2 linked regions of the Dyadobacter pollutisoli genome follow. The protein of the gene in region 2 interacts with the protein of the main gene of each other region in a pairwise test. Links are inferred from orthologs where the notes say so. Each region holds a gene or a part of one and is shown on either strand. Other genes may lie near its edges.

What was found.
Region 1: the proteins of ftsA (region 2) and ON006_RS25255 interact in binary tests that used the Escherichia coli proteins (3 or more experiments, as listed by UniProt). The link is inferred for Dyadobacter pollutisoli from one-to-one orthologs.

What each region holds. Positions count from the first base shown.
Region 1 is NZ_CP112998.1:6,139,477-6,148,375, forward strand. Bases 2,574-5,536 are described here. They hold ON006_RS25255 (rod shape-determining protein), read right to left. Parts: upstream 4,587-5,536; coding sequence 3,561-4,586; downstream 2,574-3,560. Other genes in these bases: ON006_RS25245 (SoxR reducing system RseC family protein), read right to left, coding at 2,574-2,640; mreC (rod shape-determining protein MreC), read right to left, coding at 2,637-3,476; ON006_RS25260 (GH3 auxin-responsive promoter family protein), read left to right, coding at 4,762-5,536. In the rest of the region: nadD (nicotinate (nicotinamide) nucleotide adenylyltransferase), read right to left, coding at 1-398; gmk (guanylate kinase), read right to left, coding at 403-972; ON006_RS25235 (phosphohydrolase), read right to left, coding at 982-1,272; ON006_RS25240 (sigma-70 family RNA polymerase sigma factor), read right to left, coding at 1,356-1,955; more of ON006_RS25245, read right to left, coding at 2,137-2,573; more of ON006_RS25260, read left to right, coding at 5,537-6,264; ON006_RS25265 (1-deoxy-D-xylulose-5-phosphate reductoisomerase), read left to right, coding at 6,292-7,452; ON006_RS25270 (hypothetical protein), read left to right, coding at 7,453-7,902; ON006_RS25275 (glycosyltransferase family 2 protein), read right to left, coding at 7,908-8,672; ON006_RS25280 (glycosyltransferase family 2 protein), read right to left, coding at 8,711-8,899. UniProt on the Escherichia coli protein: Forms membrane-associated dynamic filaments that are essential for cell shape determination. Acts by regulating cell wall synthesis and cell elongation, and thus cell shape.
Region 2 is NZ_CP112998.1:5,705,958-5,709,379, forward strand. Bases 491-3,378 are described here. They hold ftsA (cell division protein FtsA), read right to left. Parts: upstream 2,669-3,378; coding sequence 1,313-2,668; downstream 491-1,312. Other genes in these bases: ftsZ (cell division protein FtsZ), read right to left, coding at 491-1,273; ON006_RS32485 (hypothetical protein), read right to left, coding at 2,684-3,088; ON006_RS23350 (cell division protein FtsQ/DivIB), read right to left, coding at 2,973-3,378. In the rest of the region: more of ftsZ, read right to left, coding at 1-490; more of ON006_RS23350, read right to left, coding at 3,379-3,422. UniProt on the Escherichia coli protein: Essential cell division protein that assists in the assembly of the Z ring. May serve as the principal membrane anchor for the Z ring.

The sequences.
Region 1 (8,899 bases), 440 kb from region 2 along the record:
GGGCGGGGATAAACATACAGCCCGGTATATTCAAGGATTTTCTCATAGTTTTTCCAATTGGGAAACTGAGCCAGATTATCTTCGCCCATGATGAGTTTGAACTCGTGTTGCGGAAATTTCTCCTGCATCCTGATCAGCGTATCAATCGTGTAGCTCGGCTTGGGCATGTGGAACTCAATGTCGGTCACTTTCAGGAGTGTATTATCCGAAATGGCGCGCTGAACGAGGTCATAGCGGTCAAATTCGTGCAATAGGCTATTGTTTTTCTTAAATGGATTTTGGGGACTGACTACAAACCAAACCTGTTCGAGGTCGGTGGTGGTAGCCATGGTGTTGGCAATGATTAAATGGCCGACATGTATGGGATTAAAGGATCCGAAAAATAGGCCGATTTTCATTGGTTCAGGAAGCGATGAATTCCATCACCATTTTTTCCGCCTTGAGAAGTGTTTCCTCAAGATCGTCGTTGACCAGTGTGATGTCAAATTTATCCTCAAAACTAAGTTCGTAATGTACTTTCCCTAACCGGGTTTCCAGAGATTTTTCTGTCTCAGTTCCTCTTTCACTCAATCTGCGGATAATTTCAGCCTCGGAAGATACTTTTACAAAAACGGCCAGGGCGCTTTCGCGGTAAATTTCCTTTAATTTCAAGCCTCCTTTTACGTCTACGTCGAACAAAACGTGTTTTCCTTCAGACCAGAGCCGTTCGATTTCTTTTTTGAAGGTGCCGTAATAATTGCCGGCATACACTTCTTCCCATTCTGCGAACTCATTATTGGCAATGCGTTCCCGGAAATCTTTTTTTTGCAAAAAGTAATAATCCTTTCCGTCAATCTCGTGTTCACGCCGTTCCCTCGTCGATGCCGACACTGAGAAAGCAAGTAGACCAGGAAATTTTTTTAATAAATGTCTTACTATGGTAGTCTTTCCAGAACCGGAAGGAGCAGAAAATATGATAAGCTTACCTTTCACACTAACAGATTAACTGTTTATTTTTGAAATGATTGTATTCAGAATACTCTGAGGGCAGGGCTTTTTTTCAATTTTCAAATTGAGAGAATCCTTAATGCATTTTTCTAAACGATAAGACTCGATACAAGGGATGCATTTGTCCATGTTTTCGCGGAAGTGATCTTTTTCCGCTTCCGTTGCCTCGTCATCCAGTATAGCCTGAATGATTTTCATACACTCCGCATGGTGCTCGCAGGTCTGCTTCATGATTGGTTTTTGCGCTTCTTCTGTTACAGAAGGCGTCGAAAGAGATGCATTCATTATGAACAATGAAAATAAGAATAATGGAATATATGTACAGTTGTACCCTATAACCGCATAGGTTGTAAAAAAAGTTTCACAACCTACGAATCATATCCCATTGAACTAGCATAACTCTTCAACTTTTCTTTCAATAAGTTACGCGCACGGTGTAATCGGGACCTTACTGTACCGATCGGAATGTCCAGAATCTTGGCCATTTCTTCGTAAGTAAATCCTTCGATATCACACAGGATGATGACAGTACGGAAGTCAACAGGCAACGCATTCAATGCATTGGCTACCTCGTCACCGATCAGTTCCTGCACCGCGTCGGCACGAAGGTCGACGGTGTAAGTAGTGTCAGAAGCCTCCTCGGAATTATAGGTAGTTTCCACTTCCTGATAATCAACCTTGGACGGTTCTTTACTTTTCTTACGGTAATCGTTGATAAAACTGTTCTTAAGAATCCGAAAGAGCCATGCTTTCGCATTGGTGCCCTGTTCAAAAGAAGAAATAAAACGGAAGGCTTTTAGATATGTGTCTTGTACCAGGTCATTTGCATCGTCTTCATCCATCGTAAGGCGAAAAGCGAAGTTATACATGGAGTCGATGTGAGGCATGAACTCACGGTTAAAAACTTCATAACGAAGGTCATCCGTGTATTCATTAGTAGTGAGCGTTTCTGACATGGCAACTAACATAGGAATGCTGAATTTACAAAGATTAACAACAGCTCCAAATGGTACAAATTAAAATTTGATGAATGGCTTTTTGAAGCTCCTTAACCACCATTATTTCAAGATAAAAATCGAAACGTTGATGTTAATCAATGTAACAACATCAAATTCCGAGCCAAAAAAAGGTTTGCGTCAAAATGTCATGTTAACGCTTGGAAAAAAGTTCCAAAAGGATAATTAAGAGGGCAGTGAAGAGCGCACTTGCGCCGATTCTGATCAATGTATAAAGGATCATTCCAAAATTATTCATCTCCATGAAAAAAAGCATGGCATGATGCAAAAGTATAAGCGGCAAAATGTAAGCAAGAAAAGCACCAAGTCCCTGTGCCCGAAGCCCGACCTCTGCACGTTCTGCGCCTCTCGATTTCATTTGGTAATGGATCAGGAATGGCCGGACGTAAGCGATCATCACGGAGGCGGAGGCATGCATACCAAATGTATTGGAGAAAACGTCCACAGTGAAGCCAATACCGAATGCGATCAACAAAAGGTACATTCTGTCAATATCGGCAGGAAGCAGCAGTACGCCGGCAATGTAAATGAAGCAGAACGCGTAATTGAACATTACGATATTCCGCATGAAGAAGATCTGCAAAAACAGGTAGAGCAGGATCATCAGGGAATATTGTATTGCTTCTCGTAAGCTCATCGGGTTTCTACTGTACGTAATTTAAGATTTTCCTGCTCCCCAAGTTGTTGATTTTGTACCACATACACATATGACAGATTCCTGAAATCGGTAGCGAGGCGCAAAACAATGTTGTAAAAGGTCTGATTTGGGTTAACTGTCACGGTTTCTACTCTTCCTACCATAATGCCCGGTGGAAACACAGAATTCTGATCGGACGTAACAGCCGAGTCGCCTTTGAAAATCTTGGTATATTTCGAAACATCGATCATATCTACCAAATTGGGGTCCTTACCCTGCCATTTGGCATAACCGATTTCCTTGCTCCTCACCAATTTCGACGATACCATAAACTGTGAATGCAGAATGGAGGTGATCACGGAATAATTTTCCGAGCAAAAACGGACCTTCCCTACAACACCCGTGGCAGATATAACACCCATTCCGGGCTTGATTCCATGCGCGGTACCCTTGTCAATCGTCAGGACATTGTTCGTCTTGTTGGTTTCATTATCAACCACTTTGGCCACGGTATAAGTAAATCGTGAGGCAAAAACGGAGTCGGGAATGTAGCCAGCAGGAGCATCAACAGGTTTCTTCTGGTTCAATGCAGTAACCAGAGCATGCAGGCGTGCATTCTCATTCGCCAGATCCGAGTTGATTTCGTCCAGCTTGGTATATTCTCTCGCAGAGTTGGAAAAAGCCAGTGTTTTGGCAACGTAATAATTGGAAGTATTGAAATACGTAGCGCCCCAGTATGTATTGCTGCGCACGATAAGCCATACACTGAGCACTTCCAGCAAAACAAATACCAAAAAGAAACGATTCCGGACAACGAAATCAACGAGTTGGAGCATGGGCTAAAATGTTCACGCGCAGTTCATCAATCGTCGCAAAAATAGAAATCATTTTTCGATTGATGAACTGTGAACGATCCAATACTACGAAATCAGTACCGGCTTGTATAATTCAAGATTTTTAAGGACTTCACCTGTACCTTTTACGACCGCTTTTAATGGATCGTCGGCAATGTGAACAGGCAATTTGGTTTTTTGAGCAATACGTCTGTCCAGTCCATGGATCAGCGCGCCGCCGCCTGTAAGGTAAATTCCGTTTTTGAAAATATCAGCTGAAAGCTCAGGAGGCGAGATTTCAAGCGCCTTCATGACACCCTCTTCAATTTTCGAAATGGACTTATCGAGAGAGTATGCAATTTCACTGTAAGTAACCCGGATCTCCTTTGGAATACCTGTCATAAGGTCACGACCGCGTATCTGGTAATCGTCCAATGGAATTTCCAGCTCAGGAGAAGCAGAACCAATGGCCATTTTGATCAGCTCCGCAGAACGTTCCCCGATCAGCAGATTGTGCTCACGACGCATATAATCGACAATGTCCCTGGTGAAAACATCACCCGCAATACGTACCGACTGTTCGCAGACAATACCTGACAATGCAATAACCGCAATTTCAGTAGTACCACCGCCAATGTCGACAATCATCACACCATTAGGCTGGGTAATGTCAATACCGATACCGATGGCAGCCGCGATGGGCTCATGTACCATGTAAACCTCTTTTGCACCTGCATGCTCACAAGAATCCTTAACAGCACGTTTCTCAACCTCGGTAATTCCGGAAGGGATACAAACCACCATTCGATGTGAAGGAGTAAAGAACCGGCTTCCTGTATCGATCATTTTGATCATCCCGCGGATCATCATTTCCGCGGCAGTAAAGTCTGCAATAACCCCGTCTTTTAGCGGACGGATTGTTTTGATATTCTCATTTGTCTTTTCGTGCATTTGCATAGCTGTGTGTCCGATTGCTAAAACTTTGCCGGTGGTTTTATCCATGGCAATGATCGAAGGCTCATCAACAACTACTGTATCTTTATGGATGATCAGAGTATTTGCAGTACCCAGATCTATCGCTATATCGCTAGTCAAAAAATCAAACAATCCCATATATTTTATTAAAATTTTCGCTCACTTTGATTTCAGGATGGCAAAATTACAGATAAATAACCACAAACAAAGGCATTTAAAAAAATTCGACATATCGCGTTTTCTGACCCAAAACGGGCACTAAAACAATGGTGTAGAATGGAATTTACAAAACCTGTGTACCTTTGTTTTTACTATGGGAATCAGAGCAATTTTGAGTGAGCCACTGGCTCAATACATTGTAAAACAACAGCAGGATTGGATAAGCCGCAGCACAGAAGTTCAGGAAAAATGGCGGAAAGAGCTGGTTAAGACGGCAGCCGATACGCAGTTTGGCAGGGATCACTTCTTTAAAGATATTCATTCTTATTCAGATTTCAAGGAAGCCATTCCGGTTCACGACTATGAAGATCTGAAGGATTACATTGCAAAGCTCAAAACTGGTGAGAGCGACGTGCTCTGGCCAGGCAAACCGCTGTATTTTGCCAAAACATCGGGTACTACTTCCGGTACCAAATACATTCCCATTTCCAAAGATTCTATCTCCAATCACATCAACTCGGCGCGTAATGCCATTTTGACGTATATCGCTGAGACGAAAAAAGCGGCTTTCCTGGACAACAAGCTCATTTTCTTGTCAGGAAGCCCGATACTGACAGAAACCGGCGGGGTACTGACAGGACGCTTGTCAGGTATTTCCAATCACCACGTGCCAGCCTATCTGCGGTCCAATCAGATGCCCAGCTATGAAACCAATTGCATTGAGGATTGGGAAACCAAGCTGGATAAGATCATTGACGAAACGATAGATCAGCGGATGTCGCTGATATCCGGGATCCCTCCCTGGGTTCAAATGTATTTTGACCGAATCATCGAGCGTACCGGCAAAAAGATCAAAGATGTGTTCCCGGAGTTTTCTCTCTTCATTTACGGTGGAGTGAATTTTGAGCCATATCGTGCCAAACTTTTCGAATCCATCGGGAAAAAGATCGATTCAATCGAACTGTACCCTGCGTCGGAAGGCTTTTTTGCCTATCAGGATTCTCAGACTGATGAGGGGCTGCTGTTGTTGCTGGATACCGGCATTTTTTACGAATTCATACCGGTTGAGCATTTCTTTGATGAAAACCCGAAACGGTTATCCATTAGTGAAGTAGAAACAGGCCGTAACTATGCTGTGATCGTCAATAACAATGCAGGTCTGTGGGGATACTCGCTGGGAGATACTGTGAAATTTGTTTCCACGCAGCCATATAAAATATTGGTTACCGGCCGGATCAAGCATTTTATTTCTGCATTTGGCGAACATGTTATCGGTGAAGAAATCGAAAAAGCATTGCGCTATGCCATGGAGCGCCATCGGGAAGTAGAAGTGGTGGAATTCACAGTGGCGCCGATGGTAAATTCGGAGCAAGGCGGACTTCCTTATCATGAATGGCTCGTTGAATTTGCGACAATGCCTAATGACCGGGAAAAATTTGTGGAAGACATTGACAGACGCCTCACGGAGTTGAACATATATTATCAGGATCTGATCAAAGGAAATATTTTACGTCGCCTCGAACTGGTACCGCTGCGTAAGAACGCTTTCATCGATTTTATGCGCGCGAATGGAAAACTAGGCGGTCAGAATAAAGTTCCGAGATTATCCAATGACCGAAAAATTGCCGATGAGCTTGTCAGAATTAACCGGGCGTAATTCCGGGACTTTTAATGCGATTGTAAAATGAAAAAAAGAATAGCCATTTTGGGTTCCACCGGTTCTATCGGTACCCAGGCATTGGAAGTCATAGATGCGAATCCTGAAATTTTTTCGGTAGAGGTACTTACGGCTCAGGACAATGCGGATTTGCTGATCGAGCAAGCTGCCAAATTCCGTCCCAGGGAAGTGGTCATAGGCAATGAGAAGCATTTTGAAAAAGTAAAAACGGCCCTTTCTTCTTTACATATAAAGGTTTATCAAGGAGCCGAAGCATTGGTTTCCGTTGTAGAATCGGACTTCATTGACATAGTACTGACGGCCATGGTGGGTTATGCCGGGCTGTTGCCTACCATTCATGCCATCAGGGCTGGGAAAAATATCGCTCTCGCCAATAAAGAAACACTTGTTGTGGCCGGAGAACTGATCACCGGACTTGCGAAGCAGCACAACGTTAGCATTTATCCTGTCGACTCCGAGCATTCAGCTATATTTCAATGTCTGGTAGGGGAAGAAAATAATCCGCTGGAAAAGATTGTTCTGACAGCTTCTGGTGGTCCATTCAGAGGAAAAGTCCGCGCGTTTCTGGCCAGCGTGACCAAGGCGCAGGCTCTGAAACATCCGAACTGGACAATGGGGGCGAAAATAACGATCGACTCCGCAACGCTGATGAATAAGGGGCTGGAAGTGATCGAAGCCAAGTGGCTTTTCGACCTGGAAGCTTCTCAAATAGATGTGATCGTACATCCTCAGAGCATTATCCATTCGCTGGTACAGTTTGAAGACGGGAGTATGAAGGCGCAAATGGGGCTGCCTGATATGAAGCTCCCGATCCAGTATGCATTGCATTACCCTGCCCGGTTGAAGTCCGCCTTTCCCCGTTTCAATTTTATCGATTACCCGTGCCTCACTTTTGAAAAGCCCGACCTGGATACTTTCAGGAATTTGGCGATAGCGTATAATGTGTTGGAAAAAGGAGGAAATGCTGCCTGTGTCGTCAATGCGGCCAACGAAATTGCCGTTGACGCATTCCTCCATGATAAGATAGGATTTCTGGATATTTCGGACGTAATTGTTGAAACCCTTGCTAAAATAGAATATGTTGGGAATCCTTCATATTCCGATTACGTTCACACCAATGAGGCTGCCAGACGATTTGCCTCTGAAATGATTCAGGTAAAAGTATAAATGAAAACCACGTTGTTAAAGTACTTATCTGTTGCTCTTGCCAGTACGCTTAAATTTTTCGGAGGACCGATTGCCGGCGTTATCCTTAAATTGACCTGGGTAGAAACTGCTATTTGTTCAGCAGTAGGTATGATGTTTACCGTGCTGCTTTTGACGTATGTAGGCGGAGGAATTCAGGCATTGCTTAAAAAACACCGCAAATCTCCCGCTAAGAAATTCACAAGAACCACGCGTATCGCTGTCAATATCTGGAAACGTTTCGGGATTATCGGTATCGCTTTTCTCACGCCACCATTGTTTACACCCATATTCGGACCCATTCTGGCGGTTGCGTTTAAGGTACCCCGCGCTTCGATTTTCCTTTGGATGTCAATCAGCGCAATCCTGTGGGGCTTAGGGATTTCCTATATCGCCCACAAAGTGCATTTTATCCAGGACTGGATCAAATAGGCTGATTACCTGCTGACTTCCTTTTTTGGAGCAACTGTTTTCTTCATAAAGTCACCTTGCGAGAAGTACTTTTCAATGAGGCAGTACATTAATATGAAGAAGTACCTGCTTCCCATCTCCTTGATTTTGAGCTTGGATTCGCCATATTTCCGGTTTGTCCAACTATTGGGAACTACCGCATAATTGTAGCCTCTTACCATTGCTTTGAGCGGAAGCTCAATGGTCAGGTTAAAGTGAGGGGCCAAAAATGGTTTAATACCTTCGATAGTCTCTCTTTTGTAAAGCTTGAAGGCATTGGTAGTATCATTGTATTTGATACCCATCAAAATGCGTACGATGAAATTAGCGACACGGTTGATCAGCTTTTTCACTGCGGGATAATCAACCACTTTTCCTCCTTTTTCCCAGCGGGAGCCGAAAACGCAGTCATAATCGCCTTCCAGCATCTTGAAGTAATATTTGGCAAGATCCTCGGGATCATCAGACATATCGGCCATAAAAACCGCCACACAATCTCCTTTGAAACGTTCGAGACCATATCTTACCGCGTAGCCAAAACCATTGGGGCCCGGATTGGTGTAGTAAACCAATGTTGGAATTTCGAGAGAAAGCTCGTCCAAAACCCTGAGCGTACCGTCTTTGGAATTGTCGTTTGTTACGCAGATCTCGTGAGGAATATTGTATTTATTTAATGTACTGTGCAGTGATGTTAATGTGTGAGTAATAGATTCCTCCTCGTTATAGGCTGGTATTACGACGCTTAGCTTCATAGATGTGAGTTGTTGAAAACAGTACAAATTAAAGATTATTAATTTGAACTGCCAATTTTTTCCAGGTCCGAAAGTTGCCCCTCGTATTTAATAAGTGTCTTTTCGATCGTTCCCTGATAGCGATAGTCCAACCATTGATCCACATTTTCAAACATTTCCTTCCGGTTCAATAAAAAATTCCGGTTAGTCTGAGAATGTACATTGCTGAGCCCGGCACTGTGTTTTCT
Region 2 (3,422 bases):
AGTCGCTACTTTCCACCATGTCGGTGATCGAACCTTGCAACGATTGGAAGCCTGGTGAAACAATGTCTTTTTCTATAACCAGATCGATTGCTCCGGTGGGCGTGTTTTCTTCGAGTTCGCCAGTCAGTACAAGTTTGGGATCTTCTTCAAATACTTCTTGTACTTTCTCTTCATACACCACCACAACAGGCTCTTCCTGTTTTCCTTTTAAGGTTGTTTTCAACTCAATACCTGGAATTGGCGATTCAATGCTGTCGAAACCTGCCGCAACGATGGTAACCCGTAGCTTATCACCAAGAGAATCATCGGTAATGGTACCCAGTTTGAACATCCTTGCCTCACCGCCAACCTGTGAAAGTACATAGCGCCAGATGTCGCGCTGCTCTTTCATAGTCGCTTCCTTCTTCTTGCTGGTCGCCAAAGTCACGAGAATACGTTTCGCACCCCGGATATCACGATCGTTCAAAAGCGGAGAATCCAATGCTTCTTTAATAGCAAGCTGTGCACGATCAGCGCCGGTAGCTTCGGAAGTTCCCATTACCGATTGTCCGGCGTTTTTGAGTACTTTTTCAACGTCCTTGAAATCCGTATTGATGTTACCGTTTGTCGTAATGATCTCGGAAATACTTTTCACGGCATTCAAAAGGATTCCGTCCGCCTCGGCAAATGCCTGCGTGAGCGTCATATCCTCATAAAGCTCTTCCAGCTTATCATTAAGCACTACCAGAACCGTATCGCTGTACTCTTTCAGTTGTTCGATACCTTCCAGTGCCTGTTCCTTTTTATCAAGTCCTTCCCAGGTATAAGGAGCGGTCACGACTGCCACCGTAAGCTTACCCATTTCCTTCGCAAGTTGCGCGATCACGGGAGCAGCACCGGTACCCGTTCCACCACCCATACCCGCGGTGATAAACACCATTTGAGTAGAGCCGCCCAACAAGCCTTTAATTTCTTCAATGGTTTCCAGAGCAGCTTCCTTACCTTTTGTAGCGTCCGTACCTGCTCCAAGTCCTTGCGTTAAAGTCGCTCCAAGCTGGATTTTAACGGGCACAGGGCTATTGGCAAGCGCCTGTCTGTCAGTGTTACAAACAGCAAATTCTACATCTTTGATTTTTTTCTCAAACATGTAGTTGACCGCATTGCTACCACCACCACCAACCCCGATCACCTTAATGATAGCTGGTTCGCTGCGGTTTTCGCCATTGGGTTGGTCCTTTATGATTTCGTTCACTATATAGTCCTGGTCTAACGAGTGCAACAAGCTTGTATTCATATCTTCCGGGGTTGATTGAGTGTGTAACTTCGTTTATGATCAATAGTCGTCCAGACTATCATCTTTTTTCCCAATAATGCTGTTAATATTATCCCAAAAAGTACCGTTTTTCTTCACCGGTTCTTTCACTTCTTTTGGCTTCTCTTTCTGTACAATCCCTGCACCGGTGTTGAATGCAGTCGCAGGCTTACACACCGATTTTACCCTTGGATCAATGGATTTCAGACCAGCCCAGGCAAGCCCTATGGCAGTACTGAATGATGAATTGCTCACTGCATCCGCTTTCGCTGTGCGTTCCAGGTTTTCGGGATACCCTACCCGCACCGACATATCGGTAACCCTTTCAAAAAGGACTTCAATGTCATCAATGTTTGCAGATCCGCCCGTCAGTACGATACCACCGATCAGTTTATCCAGGTAGCCTGATTTGATGATTTCCGCATACACCATGGCCGCGATCTCTTTCAGTCTTTCCTCAATAATCAGCGCAACATTCTTTTTCAAAACCTGTTTCGGAGCTCTTCCTGCAAGGAAATTGACAAGGATTTCAATGTTAAGAGGAATGTCCGCAGAAACAGCTACACCATATTCCTTTTTAAGTTGTTCCGCATTTTCAAACTGAATGCCGCAACCAATGGCAAGATCACTGGTAATGTGACGGCCTCCGATCGGGAAAGAAGCAATGTGACGGATAATGCGGTCCTGGTAAATGATCAGGTCCGTAGTATGGTCACCAATATCTACCAAAGCAATTCCGGCTTTGATCTCATTATCTGTCAAAACCGCCAAGCTCGTCGCCAGCGGTCCAAATACCATTTTATCACACCTCAGATTCTGGTCTGCATCTGCAAGGCTCTTCTTTGTGCGCAGGATAGATTGGTTATTCGCCGAAATGATCAGGAAATTCCCTCCGAGCTTAATTCCCGTCCTACCCACCGGCTCCTTCACGCCCATTGAATTGTCAACTACAAATTCCATCGGCAGCACATGCAACACATCGTAGTTAGGCTCGATTTTGGCCCGATACATATCATCCACCAGCTGATCCACATCTCTTTGAGTAACCTCTTCTCCGGATGAAGCCGAAGGTCTGATCACACCATCGCTCTGGGCGCTTATTTTCACATGCGTTCCCCCAAAGCTTACATTTATAATACCAATGTCAAGATCGGAACGGGACGATGCTTCCGCAAGTGCTTCCCGAATGGCACTACCAACTTGTTTTATATTTTCTACTGATCCGTTTACTACTGCTCCTGCTGGTACAGGAACTTCACTAAATCCTAAAATTTCGATGTTATTTTGACGGGCTCCGGATGCGGCCCCCTGCGCGGCAATCACGGTTATCTTCGTGCTTCCTATATCTACTCCTACTACAATTTTGTCGTGTGCCATGCTGATGGTGAATTATTATTCACAAACTATTTGATTCTGAAACTTAATACTAATCTTCTTATATCTGCTCCAGTCCTGACTTAGTACCTTTTCATAAAACGTTCTGAGCTTTTTGAATTTGGCCTGATAATCTTCTGCCAAACCAAATTCTATTCTTTGGTCACCCAAAACTGTCATTAAGGAAATCTCCCCGTACCTGTCAGCATGAAGCTGGGCAATTTGTGCTTTCCAAAATGGATCTGTGTTTAAAAAACGCAGCAATTCCATAAAAGAAGCCCCTTTTACAGTCTGCAATCTTTTAGGATCATTGAAATAGGATCCTGAAACCAATAATGTTCTGGCTGAATAACTCTCTGACAGCGGAAAAAAAAACGCCCTCATCGTTAATATAGTATCCCGACGTATTCCGCAATTCCCCATTTTCCGACGTGTTAATCCAGCGCGCGAGCGGTTTCTCCTGTTCTACCTCTACAACTATATTACCTCTAAGGTCACGAAAAACCTGACATTTCTTTATCAATTTATTCCTTTTGACCCTGTTTTCAAGATCATTCAATGCTACGTCTTTTAGTCTGCTGCCCAGCAACGGATCTCCTCCGTTTTCGGTAACCAGCATTTGTACGTCCATCTGATTCAAAAAGCGCGTACCCGAATCCCCTTCAATCGATATGACGAGATTCTCGCAACGCTGTTGCCCAAGCCTGCTTTCTGCCATGCCAATGCCGGCAATTGGCAGAATAAGCCACAAACTACG